4 regions of the Paraclostridium sp. AKS73 genome follow, and region 1 is predicted to be linked to each of the others. Evidence: riboswitches for the same ligand, from Rfam matches in the RefSeq annotation. Region 1 holds a riboswitch; each other region holds the start of a gene.
What was found. A riboswitch is a leader RNA that binds a small molecule or an ion and turns the genes downstream of it on or off. The one in region 1 is predicted to bind cyclic di-GMP.

Region 1 (2,205 bases):
ATAATGCTTATCTGTATTCCCTATATTAACAGTTAGCTTATTATTTTCAAATTTTATCTTATTTTTCATTTTATCTGTTACCCATTCAAAGTTATCAGATATATCATATGTACCTACCATAATACTTCCATCTACTAATTTCATTCCATCTGGAATGTTATCTTCAATAATTGCATTTGTTACACTTTGATTATTAGGATTTATATCAAGTGTATATTTAACCTTATTGTCATTAAGATTTACTATATTTATAGTATTTCCATTCTCATCTTTTGCTGTCTCACTAGTTCTACTGTATTTAGTTAACATCTTACCATCGTCTTTAGGTTTTACTATTGCTTTTGATGATAATGTTTCATCATGTTTAATTAAATATGCAACATTATCATAACGTTGCATATTTTGTCTTATTATAACGCTATAACTTACTCTATATTTGTTATAAGTAGTTCCAAAATTTACATTAATTGAATTGTTTTGCGTATTTATCTTTCCTTGAAAATCTTCTGTTACATCTTTCTCTTGTTGTCCATATTGTATTTCATAAATTTTTACAGAATCTTTAACTAACTCCATTCCGTTAGGAATAGTATCCTTTATATATGAATTATACATAGTTGCATACTTTTCATTAACATATATACTATATTTTACTTTTTTACCTATAACAGGATTATTTATATTGTTTATTAATGTTCCATTTTCATAACCATCATATCCATCTGGATTATCAACAGTTTTATAAATTTGTCTATCTGTTACAGTTGGTGGATCTACTGGTACTTTTTCATCTGGAGGAACTATTTCCACATCAATATATTGAACTGTACCATCTAAGTTAACTTCAACTCTTTGTGTTGTGTTAGTTTCAACATTTTTAGCTGTAGCCTTTACACTCATGTATCCACCTATTGCATCATTTGCGCCTTCACTAAACACAGCTGTGACAATTGTTCCATCTACAGTTACATTTTTAAAATGTTCTGGAGGATATTTAGGTTGAATATTTTCAAATACATCCGGCAATTTAAATGTTATTGTGTCTCCTGCTTTTATACTCCCTGGCCCATTTAACGCCTCGTAATTTAAATTAAACTCAACTTGTTCCCCTGATTCCAATTTTGTCTTGTTGCTTGTTAATGTCAACTTAACATTATTATTTTCAGCAAACACCGCCATCCCTGGAGATATAATGTTTAGTATTAGATTTAATATCACAATCATACTAAACATTCTATACCTTTTTTTTGTTCTCACAAAATCACCTCATCTTAATTTTTTATAAAAAGGCTATATTTATATTCAATAAATATAGCCGGTTGCACCACTAACTCCGCATACCCCAGGTGCCCACATACAGGGTATACTTCTTCGCCTCTATTTTTCTTCAATTTTCATAATTCAAATAAAAAAGGCTATATTTATATTTAATAAATATAGCCGGTTGCACCACTAACTCCGTATATCCAAGGTGCCCACATACAGGATATACTTCTTCGTTTCTATTTTTTCAATTTTCATGACCCAAATAAAAAAGGCTATATTTATGTTTAATAAATATAGCCGGTTGCACCACTAACTCCGTATATCCAAGGTGCCCACGTATAGAATATACTTCTTCGCTTCTATTTTGTTGATTAATCTACATGATTATAGCGTATTTTGACATTTTTTGCAATATTATATCTTATTATCTCTTCTTACTTTTACTAATTTTTTCTTTATGTTTATTTGATTATAGTCTTTCAAAAATTTCTCACCTTTATAATTTAATACGTCAACATATGAATACAGATCATGAACTTCAATTACTCCTATATCTTCATTATTTATTCCTTTTATATTGCTAAATGTCCCTACTATATCTATAATTCTTATTTTTTTCTTTTTACCCGCATTTAAATATATTCTTGTTACTTCACTATGAATTTTTTCCTTACTATTTGTTTTCCTTCTGTTTTTGAGAATTCTAGATGATTTTTGTTCAAACTCATATTTACCACTTTTTATTTTATCACTTGTTATATCTTCTAAAGCATCGATATCATACCCTATATATTCTTTTATTTCATCTATATATTTCTTATCCTTATCGCTTACTATAGTCACTGATTTCCCATATCGATCATGTCTCCCAGTTCTACCTATTCGATGTATATAATTTTCTTTGTCCCTAGGAACATCATAATTTATTACTAAAGATAT
Region 2 (2,205 bases), on a different contig from region 1:
ATATTAATATTATCTAGAGCATCTGGTTCTCCAGTTGTTGCAAATGCATTAAGATACGCTTATGACGTTGTTAAAGGTGATGTTACTAAGGTATCAAAAGATGAATTTAAAAATGTTAAAAATGCTAAATATGACGATATTATAGCTGCTTTAACTAAGAAAGAAGTTAAGAATGATAATGATGAGGAAGTAGCTATGCCGGCAAAAGAAGTTGTTACTCATCAAATATCTGGTATAGATATAATGGATTTAGAAGATGCGGTTAAAGTTTTATGGAAGAATGGAATTTATGCAGAAAGTGGTATGGGATGTACGGGGCCTATAGTTCTTGTTGCTGATGGAAAAGGAGAAGCGTGTGTTAAGATGCTTCTAGATGCAGGTTATACTGCTAAATAATTAAAAAACGAATCCTTGCCATGGAAGTAGTTTGAAGACTGAGTTATTAGTGGGTGTAGGATTTGTGGTATGTTTTGCTCCATACAAGCTGGGAAGATGCTTGTAAATGTCGCTGCAACATACACACAAATCCTACACTTAACTGACAACTCAGTCTTTTTTTTGAGAAAATGATATTTAAATGCCTCTGCAACATACACACAAATCCCTCGCCTAACTGATAACCTAGTCTTTTTTTGGGTATTTTTTCAAAATTATAATAAATTAAAATGAATATTAGCTTATCAATTTATGTAAAATAAATAGTGAAAATGTCGTAATAATGAGTAAATTAATTTTTGAAAAAAATAATATTTAATATATTGATTAAAGTAATTAAAAAATAAGATAAAACAAATAAAATGTAAAAAATGGAAAACGATTGAGGGTGCTTTAGGGAATATTTTTCAGTATAATAAAAAAGAAGAATAAATTAATAAGGGATATAATAGGTTTAAATATAGAGGCTATGAAATATGTTTGTATATGGGCACTTGAAACATATGGAGCTAATAGTGCAACCGGCTATTTAAAGATATAAGTATAAAATTACTTTTATCATTTAAATAGCCTTTTTTATGCTAAAAATGTTGTATTTACTAAGAATTTGTGGAAAATCTATAAAATTTAGTTATATCAATATTATATGTTTTGAGCATAAAAAAGCTTTTTGAGCAACGGACGAAGTCGTTGGCGACATGAGTGAAGCGAATTTTTATGCTAAAAATGTAGATAAACTATGAAATAAATCGAAGATAATTTTTATTATGAAAAATTAAGGAGAGTTAAATGAGTAGAAAAAGAATTAAAGTTGGAGCAATATCTATACTTTTATTAATATGTATCGTCACCGTTCAAAAGATATCATATGCAAGTTTGACATCCAAAGATAAAGTAACCAATACATTAAATTTGGGGGATATAAATATAGAAGTAAGTGAAACGTTTACACCGCCTAAAAATTGGAATGGAGATGAATATAGCAAAGCAGTAAAAATAAAAATAATAGTACATCACCAGCACTTATAAGAGTATGTATAATTCCTAGGTGGGTGGATGAAAAAGGAAATGCATGGCCAGGAGATACTAACTTAGTAACATTAAACTATGAAACTAATAATATAACAGCAAATCAAAACACAACAGAAGATGATAAATGGATCTATGGCAACGACAATTATTATTACTATAACACTATAGTTTTAAATGACGAAGAAACAACTCAAATTTTAAAATCAGTAAGCGCAAACATTCCGGAAGAATTACAAGAAAGATATAAAAATAAGACTTTGATAGTAGATGTAAAAGCAGAGGCTGTACAGGCTACGAAAGATGCATATAAAAGAACTTGGAACAATATTGAAAATCAAGGAATACATAAAATACTAGAAAATTTATGTACTAGGTAAAATAATTTCAGGGAGAATATACTATGGAAAATAAAACAATGTTAAAAAAATTAGGAAATATACTTTTTTATGTAGTTCTAATATCTTTATTATCCATATCATTTATTATGGTAAAGTCTGTAAAAGAGGGAAAACAGCCAACTATAATGGGACATAAATTTTTTACAGTCATGACAGGAAGTATGCAACCTTCAATAATGGTTGGAGATTTAGTAATAGCTAAAGAATTACAACCTGAACAAATAAATGTAGGGGATGTAATAACATTTAAAAGTCAAAATTCAGGAAACATAACAACACATAGAGTAAAAGAAATCATAAAAGATGGAGCAGGAATAAAATACATAACACAAGGTGATGC
Region 3 (2,205 bases), on a different contig from region 1:
TTTTCTACTATCGTTGTTCCTTCTGCTAAAGCAGCAGCCATCATTATGTTTTCTGTAGCTCCTACTGATGGGAAGTCTAAGTATAACTTGCTTCCTACTAATTTTTCTGCATTAGCTTCAACAAATCCATGATCTATTATTACATTAGCTCCTAATGCCTTAAATCCTTTTAGATGTAAATCTATAGGTCTAGTTCCTATTGCGCATCCTCCTGGCATAGATATCTTTGTATGATTAAATCTAGCAAGTAATGGTCCCATTACTAAGAATGATGCTCTCATTTTTCTTACAAGCTCATATGGAGCTTCACAAGTCTTTATATTACTTGCATCTACTGTTAATGTACAGTCTTTATATTCAACTTCTGCCCCTAAATGTCTTAATAAGTCAGATATTACATGTACGTCTTTTAAATTAGGAACCCCTTTTAATACTGATTTCCCATCAGCTAATAAAGTTGCTGCTATTATTGGTAATACTGCATTTTTTGCCCCATCTATTTTAACACTTCCTACAAGTGGATTACTCTTCTTAACTAAAATTTTTGCCATTTCACTTTTCTCCTCACACTAATAATCTAATTTTATTATAGGTGTAGCTATGTAAATCATAGTTTTTTCTTCATTTTCGCTATACCTAATTCCTATATTTAAATTTACCTTATTTCCCAAATATTCAAGGTAATCAGTTTTAATCAATTTACTAAAAGCTGTTACCGACATAAAATTTTCTTCTTCAACCCTATCTATTTCTTTAGCATTCATATTATATAATATTTTTTTCAAAATATCATCATATTTGTGTAGTTGTAACTTTTTTTTATACTCTCCAGCCATACATGTATAAATATCGACTTTTTTGCAATACAAATTTAGAGTATTTTCTACAACCGTATAAATATCCACTATATCTTTATATACTTTATTTTCTAATATGTCAACTATAATATATGACTCATTTTTACCTTTATTAGCGACAATGATAGATATATTTCTATCTTTTTCATCTATCTGTGCATATACCTGTGTTTGAGTATCCTTTTTACTTTCAATCCATTTCAAATTCGATTCTTCAAGCCCTAGATTTGAAATTATTTCCATGCAAATATTTTTCATTTCTTCTTTTTTTAAAGATTTATCTAAATACGCATTAGCTTTCATATTATAAAATTTAAAATTGCTATCTATGCTTTCAAAAGTATTTACTAGTTGCTTATATCCATTGCTCTTTATTTCATTTTTTGATTCTCCATAGCAAACAACTATCCCTAATAAAAATATAAATATCAAACTTGTACTTACTAATATTTTTTCATAGTATTTCCTCCCCATATTTCCAGTTTTATACTATAAAGTATTAACAAAAAAATGGTCGGTTATACTATTATCGATTCCAAAAAATATTTTAATATATTATTATAATTTTTTCTATATACATTCAATTATATATAATTTTACACAATAAAAAAGCTATACTTAATATTTTAAGTGTAGCTGGTTGCATCAATAACTCCATATATCCAAGATGCCCACATATAGGATATAGTTCTTCGCTTCTCAATTCATTATGAAATATATTTAATTGCGCATTAGAGGCTAAATTTGGCGCTTTTAAGCTTTCGTATGAGTTTCATTTGGATTTACCCTATCTTATACTCTCAAAAGCTTCAAATCACTATTTTTAAGATTTAGTTAATTACTCAGTATCTTAAATTAGTATTGTATATAAAATTATACATAAAGTTTAAAAAGGTGATTCTCAATATAAAATCGAGATATCACCTTTGATTTTTATTATTCAACAGTAACTGATTTGGCTAAGTTTCTTGGTTTATCTACATCGCAACCTCTTTCAACTGCAACATAGTAAGATAATAATTGAAGTGGTAAAACTGTTAATATACTTGATAAAACATCCTCAACATTAGGTATATATACCACTTCATCAGCAGATTTTTCAACTTCTTTATTTTTCTCTTGAGCTACAGCAATTACATATGCTCCTCTTGCTCTAACCTCTTCCATGTTAGAAACCATTTTTTCAAATAACTCTCCTTGAGAAGCTATAGCAACTACAGGAGTTCCTTTTTCTATTAATGCTATAGTTCCATGCTTTAACTCACCTGCAGCAAATGCTTCTGCATGTATATATGATATTTCTTTTATTTTTAAAGCACCTTCCATAGCTATATTATAATCTAATCCT
Region 4 (2,205 bases), on a different contig from region 1:
TGAATTTTTTGATTTGATTGTACTTGCTTATCATTAACTTTATCTAATGCTTCTTTTATTACATCTCCAAAGTTATTTTCTTTTTCAACTTTTCCTGTATTACTAGCTCCCGTAAGTAAATTATTATTTGTTGCTATATTGTTTATTGCATTTATAGTACTTATTCCACTCATAAACTACTCCTTTTACCTACCTATTTCTAAAGCTTTTGAAATCATACTTTTTTGTGCATTTAATGTATCTATATTTGATTCGTAAGATCTAGATGCTGTCATTAAATCAGTCATTTCAACTAAAATATCTACATTTGGATACTCCACATAACCTTGATCATCTGCATCTGGGTTATTTGGTTCGTATAATTTTCGAAGTGGAGACTTATCCTCCTCTATAGCTACTGATTTCACACCTAGCATACCTAACTTTTTATCATAATTTTCTTCAAATACAGGCACTTTTCGTCTATAAGCTCCGCCCTCTGATGTCCTAGTTGTTTTCATATTAGCTATATTTGATGATACAACATCCATTCTTAATCGCTCTGCCGAAAGTGCACTTGCACTTATTCTCATTCCTGAAAAAATGCTCATTTACTTACCTCCCTGTTATTACACTTCTACTCATCCCTAGTTTTATATTTGTCAAAGTTATAAGTGCGTTATATTCAAGAGTTGTAGCTGCCTGGTTAACTTTTTCATTTTCTAAATCAATATTATTCCCATCTTCTCTTACTTTTGATGAATTATCCGTTTTTATCTCAGGTTTAGTATTTTTATCCATAGAATCTTTTAGTGTATTTTCAAACTCTACATATTTTCTCTTGTAATTTGGAGTATTAATATTTGCAATGTTATTAGCAATAACTCTACTTCTTAATTCTGTTGCATCTAATCCTGATTTTATTAAATTGTAAACTTCCATTTTCCCCTCCAATGCTTAAAATGTTTTTTAGAATTAAAAAAAACTACTCTGAAAGAGTAGTTCATCACTTTTATAGAATATTATTACTAATTTTTTATTTGAAAATTAAAACAAAACGAGAAAAGAAAATTAGACATAATCATACCTTTATTGTTAATTTTTACATAAATAGCCTTTATAACATAAAGTATATACAAATTTATGTATTTTAAAAATATACACACTTCACCAATATGTATTAATATGATTTTATAGATTTTCTTAAAATTTTTTAGTATCTCTTTGCTTAATTTTACAATTTTAATATTAGCAATGATAACAAAAAGTTTTATTAACTCTTCGGTAACTGGCGAGCATAGCTTTTCAAAGCCTTAGCCCCTATAGTTTTGCGTAGCTAGATTTCCCTAGTTTTGCCCTTAAATATCATTTTTCGACTTACACTTACATTTTATACCAAAATGTTACTTATTTCAAGCTTTTACTTTTATTTTGGATAATTCTAAAATTTGATTTTTTTATAACATAATAATTCATCATTCTACATTAATTTGCAAAAGCTTCTCATTTAGTTTAATAATCGGCATTTTAATTTAAACCTTTATACTTTTTTTTGAAATTTATAAATCTTTTTTATATTTTTTATTTTCTTAATTTTAATAATTTTGATTGAATTTTTCTTGTTTACTTTTTTAAAATTAAAAAAACTAATTTTTTAAACTCAGTAAATTAATTATAAATAAATTCAAAGAGATATGAACTTTTGAGTTCATATCTCTTTGACGTGGTTGTTATCATTCACTAAATTCCACGTAATATTAAAACTGATAATCACTGTTTATAAATATTTTTAATGTTTATTTAGCAACTTTTCAATATTTGTATAATTTTATCTATATCTTTTTTATCTAAGCTTTCGTACAAAGGTAAACACAAAATCCTTTCAGATATACTCTCAGATTTAATAAACTCTTCTTTGCACTTTATATAATCTAATTTATTCAAAGAAGGATAAAAATATCTTCTAGGAAATATGTCATTATAATTCATCTTGTTTACACACTTTTTTAAAGTTTGTTCATCCCTAAATACAACAGGTAAATAAGAGTAATTTTCACTTGATAATAAATTCTGATTTTGAAATTCTAAATAATTTATATTTTTTAATTCTTTCATATAATACTCATATATTTCTCTTCTTTTTTACAATATTTTTTATTTCTGGCAACATACAAAGTCCCATAGCAGCTTGAAATTCGTTCATTTTATAATTGACTCCAAGACCTT

Region 2: it holds a riboswitch for cyclic di-GMP, as region 1 does, so the genes downstream of both, LEQ07_RS15165 (hypothetical protein) here and LEQ07_RS15825 (SpaA isopeptide-forming pilin-related protein) in region 1, are expected to answer to the same signal.
Region 3: it holds a riboswitch for cyclic di-GMP, as region 1 does, so the genes downstream of both, LEQ07_RS18010 (YwmB family TATA-box binding protein) here and LEQ07_RS15825 (SpaA isopeptide-forming pilin-related protein) in region 1, are expected to answer to the same signal.
Region 4: it holds a riboswitch for cyclic di-GMP, as region 1 does, so the genes downstream of both, flgB (flagellar basal body rod protein FlgB) here and LEQ07_RS15825 (SpaA isopeptide-forming pilin-related protein) in region 1, are expected to answer to the same signal.

The regions. Positions count from the first base shown of each region.
Region 1 is NZ_JAIXHU010000036.1:23,719-25,923, reverse strand. Features, by position in the region: gene LEQ07_RS15825 (SpaA isopeptide-forming pilin-related protein) at 1-1,257, opposite strand, end outside; cyclic di-GMP riboswitch class II at 1,305-1,388, opposite strand; cyclic di-GMP riboswitch class II at 1,430-1,513, opposite strand; cyclic di-GMP riboswitch class II at 1,553-1,636, opposite strand; gene LEQ07_RS15820 (helicase-related protein) at 1,681-2,205, opposite strand, start outside.
Region 2 is NZ_JAIXHU010000033.1:21,179-23,383, forward strand. Features, by position in the region: gene grdD (glycine/sarcosine/betaine reductase complex component C subunit alpha) at 1-396, shown strand, start outside; cyclic di-GMP riboswitch class II at 889-971, shown strand; gene LEQ07_RS15165 (hypothetical protein) at 1,225-1,464, shown strand; gene LEQ07_RS15170 (hypothetical protein) at 1,488-1,844, shown strand; gene LEQ07_RS15175 (signal peptidase I) at 1,868-2,205, shown strand, end outside.
Region 3 is NZ_JAIXHU010000050.1:11,406-13,610, reverse strand. Features, by position in the region: gene murA (UDP-N-acetylglucosamine 1-carboxyvinyltransferase) at 1-551, opposite strand, end outside; gene LEQ07_RS18010 (YwmB family TATA-box binding protein) at 570-1,331, opposite strand; cyclic di-GMP riboswitch class II at 1,483-1,566, opposite strand; gene glmS (glutamine--fructose-6-phosphate transaminase (isomerizing)) at 1,794-2,205, opposite strand, start outside.
Region 4 is NZ_JAIXHU010000008.1:60,367-62,571, forward strand. Features, by position in the region: gene fliE (flagellar hook-basal body complex protein FliE) at 1-173, opposite strand, end outside; gene flgC (flagellar basal body rod protein FlgC) at 186-590, opposite strand; gene flgB (flagellar basal body rod protein FlgB) at 595-921, opposite strand; cyclic di-GMP riboswitch class I at 1,260-1,346, opposite strand; partial or broken gene LEQ07_RS20940 (DegT/DnrJ/EryC1/StrS family aminotransferase) at 1,780-2,205, opposite strand, start outside.